Regions from separate parts of the Aquibium pacificum genome, predicted to be linked through region 2. Evidence: predicted binding sites of a transcription regulator. Region 2 holds the regulator's gene; the other holds the start of a gene.
What was found. The regulator PhoB, encoded in region 2, activates phosphate uptake and scavenging genes when phosphate is short. The targets are predictions, from matches to a motif close to TGTCATNNANCTGTCAT.
Positions count from the first base shown of each region.

Region 1: the regulator PhoB is predicted to act here: its motif matches at 2,541-2,557, upstream of ABGN05_RS15210 (bifunctional 2',3'-cyclic-nucleotide 2'-phosphodiesterase/3'-nucleotidase).

Region 1 covers NZ_JBDPGJ010000003.1:563,488-568,686, forward strand. The annotation lists gene ABGN05_RS15205 (BA14K family protein) at 1-203, opposite strand, end outside; gene ABGN05_RS15210 (bifunctional 2',3'-cyclic-nucleotide 2'-phosphodiesterase/3'-nucleotidase) at 463-2,445, opposite strand; gene ABGN05_RS15215 (mechanosensitive ion channel family protein) at 2,658-3,980, shown strand; gene amt (ammonium transporter) at 4,139-5,199, shown strand, end outside.
Region 2 covers NZ_JBDPGJ010000002.1:1,062,615-1,067,813, reverse strand. The annotation lists gene ABGN05_RS11560 (CRTAC1 family protein) at 1-796, opposite strand, end outside; gene ABGN05_RS11555 (vanadium-dependent haloperoxidase) at 793-2,127, opposite strand; gene phoB (phosphate regulon transcriptional regulator PhoB) at 2,250-2,939, opposite strand; gene phoU (phosphate signaling complex protein PhoU) at 2,952-3,659, opposite strand; gene pstB (phosphate ABC transporter ATP-binding protein PstB) at 3,688-4,503, opposite strand; gene pstA (phosphate ABC transporter permease PstA) at 4,518-5,199, opposite strand, start outside.

The DNA of each region.
Region 1 (5,199 bases), on a different contig from region 2:
TACCGATGCCGCGGCCAGGGTCCCTGGTTCCGCCAGTGGCGGCGGTGCCCGTAGTGCCTGTAATCGATGTTCGTCGCGCCGTCGGACGTATCGGCGGCGGGAACGCTCGGCTTCGGCGGCGCGGACATGGCAGAAGCGGGCGACGTCACTCCCATGGTCACCGTGATCGCCACGGCGCAGATGGCCGACAGTATCCTGTTCATCCCTACCTCCTCGGGTTCGACAACAGGAATATCCTATCAAGCAACGGCGTGTAGAGGAAGCAGCATCGCTGAGGACGATCTTTTGCAGGAGGAAAGCTCCGGCCCGCCATCGCCAAGTGGGTCCGATTGATCATTCCCGTTCGACAACCCGAAATACGAATCGGAAAGGATGCCGTCACGAGCATCGGCCCGGTTCGAGACAATAGAACGATAAAGGGCCGCGACGTGCGGCCCCTTCCCGGTGCGGATTCGGTCGATCCTACAGCGTGATACGGTACTTCGCGAACCCGTCGGCGCCCTCGCCCGCCGGCTCGATCTTCACGCCCTTGACGTCGGCCAGATACTCCTTGGCACGCGGCCCCGTCTCGAAGACCACCGTCGTGTTCTCCATCGGGGCGAAGTGCCAGTTGGCGTCGGCCGACGGATTGATCGTGCCCTGCTCGATGATGTAGCGCACGATCACGTCGCGGTTGGTGTCGGGTGCGGCGAAGACCACCTTCTCGCTGTTGATGCCGGGGAAATTGCCGCCGCCGCCGGCACGGTAGTTGTTTGAGGCGACCACGAACTTCTGCTCCGGATCGATCGGCTTGCCGTCGAACTGGAGGTTCTTGATGCGGTTGGCGTCCGCATTGATGACCGCGCCCGTCTTGTCGTACTTCATCGGCTCCGACAGGTCGATCTCGTAGGTCACGCCGTCGATGATGTCGAAATTGTAGGACGGGAAGTCGGTGTTGAGCAGCGGAGCGTCGGTCGCGCCGGGCTCGACCTGATTGAACATTCCGGCCGACATCTCCAGCCAGTTCTTCACGTCGGCGCCGGTGATCACCACAGCCTGGACTGTGTTCGGGTAGAGGTAGAGGTCGGCCACGTTCTTGATCGCCACGTCGCCGGTCTTCACCTCCGTGAAGTACTCCGGACCGCCGCGACCGCCGGCCTTGAAAGGCGCCGCCGCCGAAAGCACCGGCAGGTCCTTGTACTCGGTCTCCTTCAGCATGTCCTTGATGTACCAGGTCTGTGCCTGGCTCACGATCTGGACCGACGGATCATCGGCCACCAGCGCGAAGAAGGAATGCAGCGGCGCCGAGGTCTGGCCGACCGACGTGCGGACGTATTCCAGCGTCGCTTCATGCTCGTCCTTGGCCGCCGCGAGGACCTCCTCCTTGCTTTCCACGAGCGGGACGATCTTGCGATCCTCGGTGCGCTCGTAGATCGGCCGCGCCTCGGTGGTGAAGTCGGCGATCCGCCAGCCGTTGCCGTCCTTTTCGAGCAGGAGGTCGATGAGGCCCATGTGCGATCCCCAGAAGCCGCCCATTACCGACGGCTTGCCCCGGAGCGTGCCCTTGACCGGATCGACGCCCTCGATCGCGTCCCACGATTTCGGACCGGGGAAGACCAGGTGCTGGTGGCCTGTCATGATGGCATCGATGCCCTCGACGCCCGCGAGGTAGAGCGATGCGTTCTCCATCCGCTCCGCCGGGCCGCTGCCGTCGATGCCGGAGTGCGAGAGCGCGATCACGATGTCGGCGCCCTCTTCCTTCATTGCCGGCACCCAGGCCTTGGCGGCCTCGACGATGTCGCGGGTCTGCGCCTTGCCTTCGAGGTGGCGGATGTCCCACACCATGATCTGCGGCGGCACGAAGCCGATGAAGCCGACCTTGACCGGGCTTTCGTTGCCCGAGCCGTCCTTCACCATCTTCTCGACGATGACGTAGGGCTTGAAGAACAGTTCGTCGTCCTTCGGGTCGGAGGCGAGTTGTCCCTTGGTGAGGTTCGCGCACACCCATGGGAAATTGGCGCCGTTCACCACGTTGAACATGAAGTCCAGGCCATAGTTGAACTCGTGGTTGCCGAGCGTGCCGACGTCGTAGCCGAGCACGTTCATCGCCTCGATCACCGGATGCTTGTCGCCTTCCTTCATGCCCCGCTTGTAGGCGATGTAGTCGCCCATCGGGTTGCCCTGCAGGACGTCGCCATTGTCCACCAGCATCGAATTGCCGGCCTCGGCGCGGATCGAATCGATGATCGACGCCGTGCGGGCGATGCCCATGGTGTCGTTCGGCTTGTCGGCATAGTAGTCGTAGGGGAAGACGTGGACGTGGATGTCGGTCGTTTCCATGATGCGCAGGTGCGCCTGGTTTGCCTGTGCGCGAGCCGCGAACGGATGCAGCACGACGAGGCCGCCGACGGCGGCCGCGCCCGAGAGGAAGGATCGCCGCGACATGCGATGGATGAGGGTGGACATGATTGCCTCCTGGAAGCGCTCTGCTTTCTGATTGTGAGCCGGCTTTGCGGGGAGAAATTGTCGCGCCGGCGGCATTCCGAGTCCAGCAGATTCAAACGACAGGTTCATGACGGTGCGGCAGGCCGATTTGTCGTGCCGTCGGGGGCGCGCTAAGTTCGTCCGGGCGGCGGCGAAGTAGGCCCGCCGCGCTTGCGGCGAAAGCGGGGCCACGAATGGATCTTGACGTCGGGGCGATCACCGAGCGGCTTGCCGCATACGTCGAGCGGTGGGCGGTTTATGCGACCGACCCGTGGCTCGCCTATCAGGTCGCGCTGATCGTGCTTCTCTTCATCGCCGCCAAGTTCTTGGGCAAGAAAATCGAAGCCCGCCTCGAAAGTCGGGCACGATCCATCCGCGGCCACCCCGGCCTGCTGCGCGTCGTCGTGGCGACCATGCGCAGGGCGGACTGGATCCTGTTCGTGGTCATGATGTTCGCGGCGATCACCATCATGCGCGCAGCGACGTGGCCGAGCCGGAGTTGGCTTCTGGCGATCGCGCTGTGGCTGGCGCTCACCTGGGTCGTCGTCGCCATCCTCTCGCGGGTCATCCGCAATCGCCTCGCTGCGCGCTCTGTGGCCTGGATGGTCTGGATCTACGCCGCCCTCGTCATCCTCGGGCTCCACGACCGCGCCGCGCTCTTCCTTGACAGTCTCGCCATGCCGGTCGGCAACGTCCGGATCTCGGTGCTCACCGTCATCAAGACCGCGGTGTTCCTGACCGCCGCGGTATGGGTCGCGACCGTCGCCGGCAACTACTTCGATGAGCGGGTGCAGAAATCGGCCGATCTGACACCATCCATCCGGGTGCTGATCGGCAAGGTCGCCAAGTTCGGACTGATCATCATCGCCGGCCTGGGCGCGCTGACCGCCGTCGGCGTCGATCTGACGGCCCTGACGGTCTTTTCCGGCGCGGTCGGCGTCGGCCTCGGCTTCGGACTCCAGAAGGTCGTGTCGAACTTCATCTCCGGCGTCATCATGCTGATGGACAAGTCGATCAAGCCGGGCGACACGATTTCGCTCGGCGAGACCTTCGGCTGGATCAGGGAATTACGCGCGCGCTTTGTCTCGGTGGTCACGCGCGACGGGCGCGAATACCTCATCCCCAACGAGGACTTCGTCACCCAGCAGGTCATCAACTGGTCCTTCAGCGACGAACTCGTCAGGCTGGATGTGGCGTTCGGCGTCTCCTACGACGCCGATCCGCACGTCGTGTCCGAACTCGCCATCAAGGCGGCGATGACCGTCGGGCGCGTCGAAGCCGCCAGGCGTCCTGTCTGCTGGCTCACCGGCTTCGGCGAATCCTCGCTCGATTTCGTCCTCCGCTTCTGGATCCACGATCCCCAGCAGGGCCTCACCAACGTTAGGGGTAAGGTGCTTCTGGCGCTCTGGGACACGTTCAAGGAGAACGGTGTGCAGATCCCCTACCCGCACCGCGAGATCATCATGAAACGGCGTGAAACCGGCAGGCCGGTCGACGGGAAAGCGCCCAACGATTGATGGCTCCACGACAATCGGGCAACGTCCGTCCGATCATTGCGCAAATGCCATTTTTCTGTGCAATTTCCGTGACATAAAGTCTTGTTTGCTGCGCTGCGGTATACCCTTGCTTAATCCGGCTCTGCTAATTTTGCAGCGGGTGGCATGGGGCACGGGCAATGACGATTGGGGCTTCCGAAGTCGCGGGCTTTCGCATGGCCGGCACCATGGTCTTCCTGCTGTCGGCGGCCTCGCCGGCCTCGGCGGCCGCGACGACGCTGGAGACACTTCAAAGAAACCTCGATCTCGTCTGGACGCTGCTGGCCGCCGGCCTCGTCCTGATGATGCAGCTCGGCTTTCTGCTCCTCGAAGCCGGGATGGTGCGCTCGAAGAATTCCATCAACGTCGCGCAGAAAAACCTGCTGGACTTCGCGGTCTCGGTCGTCGCGTTCAGCGCGGTCGGCTTCATGATCGCCTTCGCGTCCGGCAACGGATGGCCCTTCGGCATCGACGGGAGTTTCCTCTTCCTGGGATCGCTCGACAGCTGGCACGTCGGCTTCTTCGTCTTTCAGGTCATGTTCTGTGGAACGGCCGCGACGATCGTCTCGGGCGCGGTCGCGGAACGGATGCGGCTCGTCTCCTACCTGCTCTGCTCAGCCGTCGTCGCGGGCGTCATCTATCCGGTCTTCGTCCACTGGGCGTGGGGCAACTCCCTCGTCCCGAATTCGTCGGCATTTCTTGCCAACATGGGCTTCGTGGACTTTGCCGGTTCCACCGTCGTCCACGCGACCGGCGCCTGGGTGGCGCTCGCCGCATGTCTCGTCCTGGGGCCCCGGCTCGGCAGGTTCGACAGTGCCGGAAAGCCGGTGCGCATTGCCGGGCACAGCCCCGTCTTGGCGGCGGCCGGCGCGCTCGTCCTCTTCGTGGGCTGGATCGGCTTCAACGGCGGCTCCACGGTCGCGGCAACGCCGGCGATCGCCCACATCATCGCCAACACGGTGCTGGCCGGCGGCACCGGCAGCCTCGCCGGCTTTGTCGTCGGCTGGTACAAGGATGGGGTCGTGCTCCCCGAGCAGACGCTTTCGGGCATGCTCGGAGGGCTCGTCGCCGTCACCGCCGGCTGCCTGGTGCTCGATCCGTTCGGCGCGCTGGCGATCGGCATGATCGGCGGACTGGCGGCCATATGGGGCAACAGCGTCCTTGAGAACGAGCTCGGGATTGACGACGCCGTCGGCGCGAT
Region 2 (5,199 bases):
CGTAGAGAACCGGCGCTTCGTCGGGAGGAATACGCCAGAGCTGCTCCTGGCCGCCCTTGTAGTACTCGCGGTCGTTCGAGACCCGCAGATCCGGCGTGCTGGAGCGGTTCCAGTCGGTGAACAGCATCGACAGCGCGCAGTAGCTCGGTCTAAGCGGAAGAGGTTCCGCGAAACGCGGCTCGCCGTCGGATGCCGGCCGGTGGAGCCAGTTGTCCGTGCAGGAGCCCCAGGGAAACGCTTCCTGAGCGCGATCGATGTAGTTGCCGATCGCAAGGGTCGGGAAAGCGGCGCCTCTTTCCCATGTGGCGGCGAATGCGGTGGACCACGCGTCTCCCCCGTCGAACCCCCACGCCTCGTTGGCACGCTCGAAACGGCAACCGCCAAGGCCGCGCATGAGCACGTTTTCCCCGACGCGAAGCAGAACGACGTCCCGGTTCCCGTCGGAATCGATGTCCAGGGGATAGGCGCCCGAGACCGCCTCCAGTTCAAGCCCGCTTTCCTGCGCCACGAAGCGGAGCGGACCGCCTTGCGCGCTGACGTTCCTGAAGAACCTGGCCGGCGAAGCCCCTCCCGCGAGCAGCGCATCGGGGAAACCATCGGCGTTGCAATCGAATGTGGCGACCCCTCCGCCGACCATGAACTCCCACTCACCCTCATAGATGCTGTCGATCCCGCTTGCCGCGGTCTCTTCGATGAAGTGCGGGATCGTGATGTCATCCTCGGCATACGACGGATGCGAGATCGCAAGAAGCACGAGCGCAACCGTGAAGGGGCGAAGAAGAAGTGACGATCTCATCCTTTCGTTTCCCTCGTCCGTAAGCCATTCACAAAGGCCGCCACGCACCGGCCCTGTTCCAGCCCACGCTCGATTGCGGCGCGGAAGTGAATACCGCCGTAGAGTCTGGATATGCCCGCTTCGTCCGCCGCGTGGCGGAAGCTTCGATACCGTCGAGCCGGCAGACCGTCGGATTCGTGGGTGGCGTCCACGAATTCAAATGGATCTCCGAAGAGATCGGCAAGAACCTCCGCGGCGGCGGCCGACTGCGTGCTGTGGCCGCTCGGGTATTCCGGAAACGGGGGGGTGTTCAGGATAGGGACCCAGCGGGGATCGATGACCCGGCGGATATAGGTAACCGGGCGGACCAGATCGAATTCGTACTTGGCGTGCCAGCAAGCGATGAACGAATCCGAAAGCGCGAGCCCGAGACGGGCGAGTACATCGACCCTTCGCGCAAGCCCGGCGTCTTCCCGATCGAGGATTTGTGTGGCGATCGACATCCAGTGACCGGGCGGTGTCGGTGACAGCATCGGGTCGTCCGACCAGAAGCGGGCGATCGCCTGCTGCTCCTCGCTCAGGCCGTTCACGGTCTCGTAGACTTCGAGCGCTTCCTCATAGAACCTCGAGTCTTTCTCCTCGCTGTATTCCGGCGGCGGGGGAAGCGGGCACGAGGCTCCGTCCGGCATCACGAGGGGCCGGTTCCTGCCCCAGTCGGGGAGGAGCGGGGTCTGCTGCTGCGAGACGAGGCTGGTGGGCACCCAGTGGGCGGGGCCCTCCTTCAGCACGTATGCAAGCGGGAAGCCCATGTTCTCGACGACCGCGCCGCCATCGCCGGCAGACCATGCAAGCACATGCTCCGCAACCGTTCGGCCGTAAGCCTCGCTCCGCGCGACAACCTCTTGGGATAGGCCTCGGGACACCTCTGAAGAGAGCTTTTTTCCGACCGCGGCCATCGCACGCTGTCCCGTTGGCCCCGTGTTGGCGAAGAGGGTGCGAATGGCATGCGACATCGCCGATTCGAGCGCAACCGCTTCATCGTAGGCCGCCCCCGGCTCACGCTGCACGGGCTGCTCGAATTCGTTCAGTTGACCTCCGAGCGACTGCAATTCCCCATCGCCAGAGGCAACCACTTCGAACGCCGTGACGCCGAGATAGGCGAGAGAGCGGCTTGCCACCGGCGGAGAATAGGTCGGAGTGTGCCGGACGAGTTCAAGCGTCAGACGGTACCATGTCTCCAGTACGTCGGCGGCCGAGGTTGTCGCTGGCTGCGCAAAGCTACCGCCTGAAATGGACAAGCAGGCGGCGATTGCAAGAACGCACGTCGCCGCCATTTTGCGGATCGTTCCCATCGGCGCCTCCCAAAAATCGCTCACCGAACGCCGCACAATAAGCATGTCCGGTCTTTGGCAGGCAAGGGGAGCCGGATGCGCGGGGACGAGGTCGCGCCGTTCCAGGCGCGGTACGGACGACGTCAAGCCTCTCGGATCGCGTAACCCGCACCGCGGATCGTGCGGATGACGTCGGGCATCCGACCGTTGTTGACCGCCTTGCGCAGGCGTCCGACATGGACGTCGACGGTGCGTTCGTCGATGTAGATCGTCTCGCCCCACACGTTGTCGAGCAACTGGCCGCGCGAGAAGACGCGGCCGGGATGCTGCATCAGGAATTCGAGCAGGCGGAACTCGGTCGGTCCGAGCTTGATCTCGCTCTTCTTGCGGTAGACGCGATGCGATTCGCGATCGAGCACGATATCGCCGACCTTGAGCACGCTGGAGAGCACTTCCGGCTTTGCGCGGCGCAGCAGCGCGCGCACCCGCGCGATGAATTCCGGCGTGGAGAAGGGTTTCACCAGATAGTCGTCGGCGCCCGTCGAGAGGCCGCGCACGCGATCGCTCTCCTCGCCGCGGGCCGTCAGCATGATAATCGGCAGCCGTTCCGTCTCCGGCCGCATCCTGAGCCGCCTGCACAGTTCGATGCCCGAGATCGCCGGCACCATCCAGTCGAGGACGAGCAGGTCCGGCACGCTCTCCTGCAGCCGGATCTCGGCCTCGTCGCCGCGGGTGACGATCTCGACCTGATAGCCTTCGGCTTCGAGATTGTACTTTAGGAGGACGCAGAGCGGTTCCTCGTCCTCGACAACCATGACCTTTGCCGCAATCATGCCGCGTCTTCCTCAGGCACCTACGCCGGCTACCGCCGTTTCATCGATCTTTGGCCGCGCCATGGGCAATTGTTTGCCAGTCATCACGTAGTAGGCGTTCTCGGCGATGTTGGTGACGTGATCGCCAATTCGCTCGAGGTTCTTGGCGCAGAACAGGAGATGCGTACAGGCGGTGATGTTGCGCGGGTCTTCCATCATGTATGTCAGGAGCTCGCGGAAGATCGCAGTGTACTTGATGTCAATCTTCTCGTCCTCGACGCGTAGCGGGACGAGGGCTTCGGCCTCGCGCGCGACGTAGAGGTCGACCACCTTCTTGACCTGGTGATACACCAGTTCCGCCATGGTTTCGATCGAGTAGGAAAGGCTCGAGGGCGTCGATGTTAGCCCGACCGCGCCGACTCGCTTGGCGATGTTCTTGGCCAGGTCCCCGATGCGCTCGAGGTCGCCTGCCATACGGATGGCACTGACGACGGCACGAAGATCCTGCGCCATCGGCTGCCGGCGCGCGATCAGCGTGATCGCCTTGTCGTCGAGTTCGCGCTGCTTGGCGTCCATGATGGCATCGTCGGAGATGATGCGCTGGGCGAGTGCCGCGTCGGTCGAAAGCAGCGCCCGCGTGGCGTCGTCCACCATCGAGGCGGCGAGTTCGCCCATGTCGCAAAGGAGGCGATCGATGCTCTGAAGTTCCTCGTCGAAGGAGGCAACGGTGTGCTCGCCCATGGTCCTGTCCTCGTATCCTGGTGCCGGATCAGCCGAAGCGGCCGGTGATGTAGTCCTGGGTGCGCTTGTCGTCCGGGTTTGTGAACATCTTGTCCGTCGGTCCTTCCTCGACGAGGTAGCCGATGTGGAACATGGCGGTGCGCTGCGAGACGCGGGCCGCCTGTTGCATCGAGTGCGTGACGATCACGATCGTGTAGTTCTGGCGAAGCTCGTCGATCAGTTCCTCGACCTTGGCGGTGGCGATCGGATCGAGCGCCGAGCAGGGTTCGTCCATGAGGATCACCTCCGGCGAGACCGCGATGGCGCGGGCGATGCAGAGCCGCTGCTGTTGGCCGCCGGAGAGGCCGGTGCCCGGCTCCTGCAGCCTGTCCTTGACCTCGTTCCAGATCGCCGCCTTGCGGAGGCTGGACTCCACCACGGCGTCGAGTTCTGCCTTGTTCTTCGTCAGGCCATGGATGCGCGGACCGTAGGCGATGTTCTCGTAGATCGACTTCGGGAACGGGTTCGGCTTCTGGAACACCATGCCGACGCGGGCGCGCAATTCCACGACGTCGATCTTGGGGTCGTAGATGTCCTCGCCGTCGAGCGTGATCTTGCCGCCGACGCGGGCGATGTCGATCGTGTCGTTCATCCGGTTCAGGCAGCGCAGGAAGGTCGACTTGCCGCAGCCGGAGGGGCCGATCAGCGCCATCACCTGCTTTTCGGGAATGTTCAGGTCGACGTCGAACAGCGCCTGCTTTTCCCCGTAGTGCACGGTGACCTTCTCGCCCCGCATCTTGTACGTGGTGGCGGCGTCCGGGGTCATGAGCTTCTTCTCGACGGCAGCTTCGGTCAACATGTTCATGTCCTTCTACTCCATTACCAGCGGCGTTCGAAGCGCTGCCTCAGGAAGATGGCGATGCCGTTCATCACGATGAGGAACCCGAGCAGCACGAGAATGGCGGCGGAGGTTCGCGCCACGAAGCCGCGCTCGGGGCTGTCGGCCCAGATGTAGATCTGGGTCGGCAGGGCAGTCGAGGCCTCGAACACGCCGGCGGGCGGGCTGGTGATGAAGGCGTTCATGCCGATGAGCAGCAGCGGAGCGGTCTCGCCCAGCGCCTGTGCGAGACCGATAATCGTTCCGGTCATGATGGACGGCATCGACAGCGGCAGGATGTGATGGAAAATCGCCTCGTGCTTCGAGGCTCCGATCCCCAATGCCGCTTCCCTGATTGCGGAAGGCACAGACGTCAGCGCTGCGCGGGTGACGATAATGATCGTTGGCAACGTCATCAGCGCAAGGACCATGCCGCCAACCAGAGGGGCAGAGCGCGGCAATCCGAACCAGCCCAGGAACACGGCGAGGCCCAACAGGCCGAACACGACCGACGGAACGGCAGCGAGATTGTTGATATTGATCTCGATCAGATCGGTGAAGCGGTTCTTCGGCGCGAACTCCTCCAGATAGATCGCCGCGGCGATTCCCGCCGGAAACGAGATCAGGAAACATACCAGGAGAAGCCAGAAGGACCCGGAGATGGCGCCGGCAAGGCCTGCGAGT